One region of the Mesorhizobium sp. WSM4822 genome, then DNA from elsewhere that is predicted to be linked to it. Evidence: riboswitches for the same ligand, from Rfam matches in the RefSeq annotation. Region 1 holds a riboswitch; each other region holds the start of a gene.
The links. A riboswitch is a leader RNA that binds a small molecule or an ion and turns the genes downstream of it on or off. The one in region 1 is predicted to bind cobalamin.
Positions count from the first base shown of each region.

Region 2: another riboswitch for cobalamin. It lies ahead of AC0L3E_RS13250 (DUF1636 family protein); the one in region 1 lies ahead of AC0L3E_RS30920 (ABC transporter ATP-binding protein).
Region 3: another riboswitch for cobalamin. It lies ahead of bluB (5,6-dimethylbenzimidazole synthase); the one in region 1 lies ahead of AC0L3E_RS30920 (ABC transporter ATP-binding protein).

Region 1 is NZ_JBVVQM010000018.1:75,799-79,069, reverse strand. It holds gene AC0L3E_RS30930 (DSD1 family PLP-dependent enzyme) at 1-271, shown strand, start outside; gene AC0L3E_RS30925 (AraC family transcriptional regulator) at 276-1,109, opposite strand; cobalamin riboswitch at 1,366-1,572, shown strand; gene AC0L3E_RS30920 (ABC transporter ATP-binding protein) at 1,735-2,523, shown strand; gene AC0L3E_RS30915 (ABC transporter substrate-binding protein) at 2,573-3,271, shown strand, end outside.
Region 2 is NZ_JBVVQM010000005.1:33,344-36,614, forward strand. It holds gene AC0L3E_RS13245 (winged helix-turn-helix domain-containing protein) at 1-942, shown strand, start outside; cobalamin riboswitch at 972-1,175, shown strand; gene AC0L3E_RS13250 (DUF1636 family protein) at 1,215-1,643, shown strand; gene cobW (cobalamin biosynthesis protein CobW) at 1,646-2,698, shown strand; gene cobN (cobaltochelatase subunit CobN) at 2,717-3,271, shown strand, end outside.
Region 3 is NZ_JBVVQM010000004.1:120,061-123,331, reverse strand. It holds gene AC0L3E_RS11325 (exodeoxyribonuclease VII small subunit) at 1-57, opposite strand, end outside; gene AC0L3E_RS11320 (histone deacetylase family protein) at 61-987, opposite strand; cobalamin riboswitch at 1,107-1,286, shown strand; partial or broken gene bluB (5,6-dimethylbenzimidazole synthase) at 1,290-2,015, shown strand; gene AC0L3E_RS11310 (hypothetical protein) at 2,138-3,121, opposite strand.

The sequences.
Region 1 (3,271 bases):
CGGCCGGTTCCCGCGCAAGGGTTGCTACCTCTATGGCGGCAAGTGGATGGCCGAGCCGGTCTTCCCAGAAGGCATGAAGGCGAACGGGCTGCTCGGCCTGTCCTCCAACCAGCAATTCATGGGCTTGCCCGCCGACGCGGCCGCAAAGCCCGGCGACTACGCGTTTCTAAGGCCGACGCAGAGCGAAGCCGTGCTGCAGCAGTTCGGGTCGATCGCGGTGTTTTCCGGCGGCCGGATCGCCGATCGCTGGCCGGCGTTGCCGATGGCCTGACCGACTACGCCTTCACCGGTATCCAGATCTCCAGCCCGCCCTTGCCGCTGCGCGGGTCGAATTCGGGGCCGTAGCGTTCGAATTCCGGCGCGTCCGCGATCTCATGCCCGGAGGCCGGCAGCCATTTGTTCCAGATCGTGTTGACCGTCCGGCGGATGGTCGAGATGTGTTCGCGGTGGGCAAAGACCGCATATTTCTGCGCCGGCACCCGCACCCGGTAGAAGTCCCTGGGCAGGTCGGAGAAGTCAGACACTTCGACGCCGGCGATGTAGTCGAAATTGCCGGCATCGTCGCCGTTGACGCAGACGCCATAGGCGACGTTGCCGGTCTCGCCCGGGATGTTGCCGATATAGGGGCCGAAGCGCTGCCATTGCATCGGAATGGCGGCGCTGGTTTCGCAGCTGTAGCGTTCGCCGAGGCCGGCGATCAGGAACGGCCGGCTGGTCTCGAAACGCGGCGGTTCGAGATTGGTGAGGAGGGACTGGTCCATCAGGATCGGCTCCACGAGGTCGAGCTTGTCGAGTGTGCCCTGCGCGCGCACCAGTTCCGGCGTGGTGCCGAACTGATCGCGGAAGGCACGAGTGAACGCCTCATGCGAGTTGTAGCCGGCGTCGAGCGCGACGGCGAGGATGTCGGGCGCCCCGCCCGCCAGCTTGCGCGCCGCCTCGGTCAGCCGGCGTGAGCGCATGTAGCCCATCACCGACCGGCCGGTGGCGGCGCCGAAGGCGCGCGTCACATGAAAACGCGACACGCCGCTGCTTTGCGCGACATCATCAAGCGAGATCGCCTCCGGCAGATGGCTTTCGACGAACCACAGCGCTTTCTCGGTCGGGTTCATTTTGCTCCTCGCATTGGCCGGATCATCTTGGCGCCTTTCCCCAAGGCCAGTTTGATCGAAATTGCGCATCCCGTGCAATCTGCGCCGACGCCGGTCGCCATCCGGCCAACCGCCCCATGAGCTTTCGCTTGACAGCGACCGGCGTCATCTCTTAGGTATGTTATATTATTACATAAAGAGAGCATGCGATGCCTGTTTCCCTTAGCTGGCCCACCACTCCGTCCGAGAAATCCATTGCGAAGCGATCGGCGCAAATCTACGCTGAAGCGGTGATGGTCCCCGAGTCGAAAGGCGAGGGGTGAAAAGGGAACACGGTGAGGCCTGCTCAGGTCGAGACCGTGGCTGCCCCCGCAACTGTAAGCGGCGAGCAAAATCCGTGAATGCCACTGGCCGGCAAGGCTGGGAAGGCTGGATGGCGCAACGACCCGTGAGCCAGGAGACCTGCCATCACTGAGTTGACCGGACGGGGTGTGCCGGGAGGAAACGCGAATCCCGGTCTTGTCGGCCGGTTCGCCAGCTTCCTTCCGTCGCCAGTTTTGGAAAGTGACGGAAAGTTGGACGGCTCCATCCATCGCATCGTCGTATATACGCTTTGCCGTCCCGGCAAGCCGGCGGGCAGCAGCCGATGACCGTAGCGCTTCTCGAAGCCCGTGACCTCTGCGTCACGGCGAATGGGCGGGATCTGGTTCAGGCGGTCAGCTTCTCGGTGGCCGCCGGCGATCGCCTTGCCATCATCGGTCCCAACGGCGCCGGCAAGACGACGCTGCTGCGCATGCTGTCGGGCATGCTGCGTCCGAGCTCCGGCGAGGTGAAGCTCGGCGGGCGCCTCCTGGACAGGATTTCAGCCGCCGAACGGGCGCTGCACATTGCCGTGGTCGGCCAGACCGACCAGCCCGATCCGCGGCTGGCGGTGATCGACTATGTCGAGCTTGGCCGGGTTCCGCACGCCGGGCTGCGGCGCAGGAGCGAGGAGCGCGAGATCGTCGTCGATGCACTGCGTCGGACCGGCCTGCTGCCGCTATTTGGCCGCACCATCGGCTCGCTGTCGGGCGGCGAGCGCCAGCGCGCCCAACTTGCGCGCGCCATCGCCCAGCAGCCAAAAATCCTGTTCCTCGACGAGCCGACCAACCATCTCGACCCGCGCGCCCGCGGCGAACTGCTCGACCTCGTGGCAGGCTTCGAGATGACGGTGATCGCGGTGCTGCACGATCTGGCGCTGGTGGCACCGTTCGCCACCAGGGTGGCGGTGATGAACCATGCCCGTCTGCAAGCGCTCGCCGCACCGCGCGAAGCGCTGACCCAAAAGCTGATCCGCGAGATTTTCGGCATCGATGTGCTGCGTCTGCGCCATCCGACCGAAGACCGCGAACTGACGGTGTTCGATGTGCCGAACCGTGCCGCGCCGCCGTCGTGATTGAAGCCATTTCGTAGTCGACCCAATCCCATCCACAAGGAGCAAATCCGTGAAACGCCTGGCCTTTTCGCTTGTCTTCTCGCTGCTGGCCTCGACAGCCCTGGCCTTCCCGGTCACGGTCGACAGCTGCGGCAAGCCGCTGACCTTCGATGCGCCGCCGAAGCGCGCCGTCATCCAGGATCTCAACATGGCCGAGATGGCTTTCGCGCTGAAACTGCAGCCGTCGATCGTCGGCCTGACCGGCATCACCGGATGGTACAAGGTGGGTCCCGAATTCAAGGCCGAGCAGGGTTCGATCCCGGAACTGGCGCCGAAATATCCGACGCTCGAAAACCTCGTCGCGGTCGAGCCGGATTTCTTCTTCGCCGGCTGGTATTATGGCATGAAGCCGGGCGGCGAGGTGACACCCGATACGCTTGCTCCGCACGGCATCAAGACGCTGGTGCTGACGGAAAGCTGCGTGCATCTCGACAAGAGCCGCCCAGCCGCCTCGATGGACCTGCTCTATGGCGACGTCGAAAAGCTGGGCAAGATCTTCGGCAAGGAGGCCGAGGCGGAGAAGCTTGTCTCCGGCTGGAAGAAGCAGCTCGCCGACATCACCGCCAAGGTCGGCAACGGCAAGGGTACGCGAGTGTTTCTCTATGATTCCGGCGAGGACAAACCGTTCACAGCAGGCAAGTTCGCCATCCCCAGCGCCATGATATCAGCCGCCGGCGGCGACAACATCATGGCCGACATGGACACCAGC
Region 2 (3,271 bases), on a different contig from region 1:
TGGGCGCACGAGGCGTCCTTCCTGCCGGTCGAGACCTACCCGCTGATGCGCTGGCGCATGCAGCGCGCCGAGCGCGGCGACGAAATGTATCTGGGCCTCGCCAAATGGGGCCGCGAGCACGCCGCCTATATCGAAGAGATTTACCGCCAGGTCGCCGAGCGCGGCCCGATTGCCGCTTCCGCGCTCGAAGGCCAGAAAGGCTCGGGTGGCTGGTGGGGCTGGAGCCATGCCAAGCACGCATTCGAATGGCTGTTCTGGGCAGGCCGCATCACCACGGCGCATCGTCGCGGGTTCGAGCGCTTCTATGATCTGCCCGAGCGCGTGCTGCCGCAGGCGATCCTCGACCTCCCAGTGCCGACGCCTGAGGACGCGCACCGCGAATTGCTGCGCATTTCCGCCCGCGCCCACGGCGTGGCGACTTCAGGCGATTTGCGCGATTATTTCCGCCTGTCGCCGGCCGACATGAAAGGCCGGCTGGAGGAACTGGTTGAAACCGGCGAGTTGCTGCCGGTGCGTGTCGAAGGCTGGGACAAGCCGGCCTATCTTCACCGGGACGCCCGCCTGCCGCGCAAAATCGGGGCCCGCGCCCTGCTGGCGCCCTTCGATCCGGTTGTCTTCGAACGATCGCGCACCGAGCGGCTGTTCGATTTCCATTACCGCATCGAGATCTACACGCCGGCCGACAAGCGGCAATACGGCTATTATGTCCTGCCGTTCCTGCTCGGCGACAGGATCGTGGCACGCGTCGACCTCAAGGCCGACCGTCCGGCCAGTATACTGCGGGTCCATGCGGCCTATGCCGAGCCGGGTGCGCCGCCTGAAACCGCTGCAGAACTGTTAGAGGAATTGAAGCAGATGCAGGGCTGGCTTGGCCTAGAGCGCATGGAAGTGACCCAGGCCGGCGATTTGGGTCCGGCGCTGGCCGACATCGCCATGTCGTAAGCTCGCGTTGACACCGCCGCTCGCAAAAGCCTAAATCCGGTTCAGATGGTCTCTTGCCCGCAACGGCAAGAGCTAAGAGGGAATGCGGTGAGGGGCAAAATCCCAAATCCGCGGCTGTCCCCGCAACTGTAAGCGAAGAGCCAAGGCCGAAAGCCACTGGGAGTTCCCGGGAAGGCGGCTACCCAAGGCGATGACCCGCGAGCCAGGAGACCTGCCGTCTGCGACTTTAGAATCCGATCGCCCGGCGGGTTTCCGGGCAAGGAGCCCGATCTTTGGACCACGACAGCAGTTTTTCGGCTGGCACAGCGGATATTTCGTCCGGCCATGATGATGCGTTGGCCGGCGTCACCATCATCGTCTGCGCCTCCTGTCGCGACGAGACCGGCTCCGACGCTCATCCCCGCGCCGGCGAATTGCTGGCGGAGGATACGCGCCGCGCCGCATCCGGCGACGACATCCGCATCCGCAGTGTCGAATGCCTTGGCAATTGCAAGCGGCGCCTCAGCGCCGCCATCCTGCGCGACGGCTGCTGGAGCTATGTCTTTGGCGACCTGACCGAGACCAGCGGCGCCGACCTCGTCACGGGCGCCAAGCTTTTCGCCACCTCGACCGACGGTCTCATTCCCTGGCGTGGCCGCCCCGATAGCCTGAAGCGCGGCCTCGTTGCCCGCATCCCTCCCCTCGACCTGCTGAAGGACTGACCATGACTGCCCCAGATTCGTCTGCGAACCTCTCCCGCGTTCCCTGCACCGTCGTCACCGGCTTCCTCGGCGCCGGCAAGACGACGCTGGTCCGCCATCTCCTGGAAAACGCCGGCGGCAAGCGCATTGCCATCATCGTCAACGAATTCGGCGACATCGGCATCGACGGCGAGATTCTCAAGGGCTGCGGCATCGACACCTGCCCGGAGGAAAACATCGTCGAACTGGCCAATGGCTGCATCTGCTGCACCGTCGCCGATGATTTCGTCCCGGCGCTTGACAAGATCCTGTCGCTGACGCCGAGGGTCGACCACATCCTGATCGAGACTTCGGGCCTGGCGCTGCCCAAGCCGCTGGTCCAGGCCTTTCAGTGGCCGAGCGTGAAAAGCCGGGTGACTGTCGATGGCGTCATTGCCGTGGTCGACGGGCCGGCCTTGGCCGAAGGCCGCGTCGCCAACGACATGGATGCCCTGCAGGCGCAGCGCGCCGGGGACGAGACGCTCGACCACGACGACCCGGTGGAAGAACTGTTCGAGGATCAGATCGCCTGCGCCGACCTGATCATCCTGTCGAAGAGCGACCTGATGGACGCCGCCGGCACCGCCCGCGCCAATACCATCATTGGCGAACACTCCGCCCGCGCGGTGAAGATCGTGCCGACATCGCATGGCAAGGTCGATCCCTCGGTGCTGCTCGGGCTCGGTCTCGCCGTCGAGGACGACATCGAGAACCGCAAGTCCCATCATGACGGCGCGTTCGACCACGAGCATGACGACTTCGACACCTTCATCGTCGACATTGCCTCGATCGCCAATCCGGACGAGCTGGCAAAGCGCGTCGCCACCGTCGCAGAAGAAGAGAACGTGCTGCGCGTAAAAGGCTTCGTCGAAGTCGGCGGCAAGCCGATGCGGCTCTTGCTGCAGGCCGTCGGGCCGCGCGTCAATCATTACTATGACCGCGCCTGGACCGCGCAGGACGACCGCCGCTCGCGCCTCGTCGTCATCGGCCTGAAGGGGCTGAACCGCCCGGCGATCGAGCGTATACTCGCCGGCTGATTTCGGACACGGGTCGCGATGCACATCCTCACCACGACATCCGCCTCGCTCGACGACCTCGCCGAGCCGGTCGATCTGCGGCAGACGCCGGCGGATATCGTGGCCCTGTCCTTCACCGACAGCGACCTCGCCGGACTGGCGGCAGCCTGGAAGGCCGATGCCGGCCGCCTGCCCTCGATGCGGCTGGCCGCACTGCGTGACCTGCGCCATCCGATGTCCGTCGACCTCTGGGTCGACAGCGTCGCCCGCCACGCCAAGATCATCCTGGTGCGCATCCTCGGCGGCTACGACTGGTGGCGCTACGGCTGCGACCAGCTCGCCTCGACTGCCCGCGAACGCGGCATAAAACTGGCGCTGCTGCCCGGCGAATGCCGCGACGAGGATTTGCGCCTGATCGAAGCCTCGACGCTGCCGCGCGAAGAGTTGGACGGCCTGCTCGACTATTTCCGCGAGGGCGGCCCGGCGAATATGAGCGCGCTGGTGCGGAGATTGGCGCGGCTGGCGGGACAGGATGCGCCTTTCGTCGAACCGGTCGCCGTGCCCAAAGCTGGCTACTACGAACCCGGCCGCGGC
Region 3 (3,271 bases), on a different contig from region 1:
ATCGAGTGCCTGCTCGAAGCTCATCGCCTTGACGTCTTCGTTGATCTCATCGGCCATCATTCATCCTTTCATCAGTCGCCCGACATGGGCGGCGACCGAAAATGCCAATCCCTGCAGATCGTAGCCGCCCTCGAGCAGGCTGACGAGCCGGTTGCCGCTGTGGCGTGCCGCGCGCTGCATCAGCTGGCCGGTCGCCCAATCGAAATCATCCTCGGTCAGATTGATCTCGGCCAGCGGATCGCGGTGGTGCGCGTCGAACCCCGCCGAAATGATAATCAGGTCGGGCGCGAAATTGTCGAGCGCGGGCAGGACGCGCGACAGGAAGGCATCGCGAAACACCTCGCTGCCAGTCTGCGGCGCCAGCGGCGCGTTGACGATGTTGCCGGCGCCCGTTTCGTTCTTCGCTCCGGTGCCGGGATAAAGCGGCATCTGGTGTGTCGAGCAATAGAGCACCGACGGATCGTCCCAGAAAATGTCCTGCGTGCCATTGCCGTGATGCACGTCCCAGTCGACGATGGCAACGCGCTCGACACCGTGTTTCTTCTGCGCATAGCGCGCCGCGATCGCCGCCGTGTTGAACAGGCAGAAGCCCATGGCGGTGGTCTTTTCGGCATGATGGCCGGGCGGCCGGGCGGCGACGAAGACGTTGTCGGCGCGGCCCGAAAAGACGTCATCGACGGCGGCGTTGGCGGCGCCGATCGCGGTGATCGCCGCTTGCCAGCTCTTCGGACTGGCAGTGGTGTCGGCATCGATGCGGGCAATCCCCTCGTCGGGAATGGCGGCGCGCACGCGGGCGACGAAATCGGCGGGATGCGCGTAGAGGATGGTGGCCTCGTCGCCTTCCGACGCCTGGATACGATCGAGCCCGGCAAAGGCTTCCTCATCGAGCACGCTCTCGATGGCACGCAAGCGGTCGGGCCGCTCGGGATGTCCGGGCGGCGTGAGATGCTCGAGGAAGATCGGATGGGTGTAGAGACGGGTGGTCATGCTCCCTATCTAGTGCCCCGGCGCCGCTATGGCCATGCATTGCTGCTTGATCGCTGGGGAAAATCGACTGCGTCCATTCGCGTCGCCGCAGGCATTGGCCTCGCCGGCGCTTCGGCGTAAGGTCCCTGGTACTGCCTGGTGCCCGCCGCAAGCGGGAGAATCGGGAACACGGTTGAATTCCGTGGCGTGCCCAACGCTGTGAGGGGGACCGCGCCGGTAAATGCCACTGTCGATGACGGGAAGGCACCGGACGCGGGTTGATCCCAAGCCAGAAGACCGGCCTGGCAGGCATCGTCATCCGAATGGTCAGGCGGACGACATCAGAGCGACGTGTGTCCATTTGGACGCACAAAGTACGCTCTGACAGTTTTGAATCTGCAATCGCAAGGGGACAAGCGATGCCGGAACATATGACCGCTGCCATTGACGACGGATTTGACCAGGATGCGCGCGATGCGGTCTATCGCGCCATGTTTACGCGGCGCGACGTGCGCAGCCATTTCCTGCCCACCGCGATCGATGACGACGTGCTGGCGCGGCTGCTGCTTGCTGCCCATCACGCGCCATCGGTCGGCTTCATGCAGCCATGGAATTTCATTGTCATTCGTGACAGCGAGCGACGGGCGGAGGTGCGTGACCTGTTCCTGGCCGCGCGCGAACAAGAACTGCCGGCGATCGAGGCGGAAAAACAGGCGCTGTATCGCAAGCTCAAGCTGGAAGGCATCTGCGAGAGCGCACTCAACATCTGCATCACCTGCGATAGGCAGCGCTCGAAGGGTTCGCCGCTGGGACGCTGGCACAATCCGGAGATGGATCTCTACAGCACCGTCTGCGCGGTGCAGAATTTCTGGCTGGCCGCGCGTGCCGAGGGCGTCGGTGTCGGCTGGGTGAGCATCATCGAGGCTGAGGCGCTGAAGCGGCTGTTGGCCATTCCGGATCACGTAACGCCGATCGCCTATCTCTGCGTCGGCCGTGTTTCCGAGTTCGCTCCCAAACCGGACCTTGAAACGCATGGCTGGGGACGGCGGCTGCCGCTGCCGGAGCTGATCATGAGCGAGACTTTTTCCGGGCAAGGCGAGACACAGCTCAAATCCACCGTGGCGCGCCTCAACACCGTTCCTGCCTCACCAGACACCATCCGCCCAGCCGATCAGGGTGTGGCGCCGGCCGTACCCCAGCGCGAACCGCCGAAGGAGGCGAGCGCCTTGTCCTTGAGCTCCCTGAACTTCGACGACGCCTCGGCCAGCCGGGCGTCCCAGGCCGGATCCGGCACCTGGCCCGCAATGGTCTTGAAATAGACCTGCATCAAGCAGGCGATGGCGAAGGGTTCAATGAACGCCGCCTTGAATGCCCAGGCGAAGACGATGGCGAGCACAAAAGCCCAGCCGGCGAGCTGGCCAGGCATCAGGAAGAGAATGGCGCCGGCAGGCGCCAGCATCATCAGAAAGATGATGAACGACACGCCCCACATGATGACCGCCAGCCAGACGGCGTTCTTGACCATGACCTTGCCGTTCTGGGCATAGAGCACGACGCCCTGGCGCGCTGTCTCGAAGGGCGAGGCTGAATTGATGCGGATGTTGTAGCCGAGGATGATCTCGTCGACATAGGTCAGCGACAGGCGGATCACCGTGTTGATGAAGGAGACCAGGCCGCTCAGGCCCGGTATCGGCAGGAAGGCGGCGATGCCGCCGAGCAGGCCGGTGATGGCGCGGATGGCGCCCTTGACGAGTTGGTCGACGACGAAAAGGATGTTGGCCTCGGCGAAACGCTGGGTCACAATATCCCTGGCATAGGCGATCTGGTCCTGACCGCCGGGAATGTCGCGGCCGTCGATCAGATGAACCATGACGGCGATGTGGCCGGCCTTGACGACATAGAGGATGTATTCGCGGATCCAATACACAGCGATCGAGACGAGGCCAAACCCGACCACGCCGCCCCACAGGGCAAAGGACATGGGCCCGTCGGGATCAGTGGAGATATGGCCGACGCCATAGCCGACCGAGGCGCCGGTGCCCGTCGCCATAATGTAGGCCAGCGTGATGCCGAAATAGACGATCATGCGAAAGACGATGAACGGCCAGGTCCGCATCATGATGGACACCGACCGGCCGATCTCAAAATCCCACATGTGCCCCGAATCTCCGCCTCAGAGATGGTGGAAGAGGATGGACTCAACCCGGCGATTGTCAATTGCCGGCCCTGACGCCAAAGGGCAACGAATTGGGGCTAACGGGTTTCTTCGGAGCCTTCGCCGGCGCGTAGGCTGACGGAGCATCAA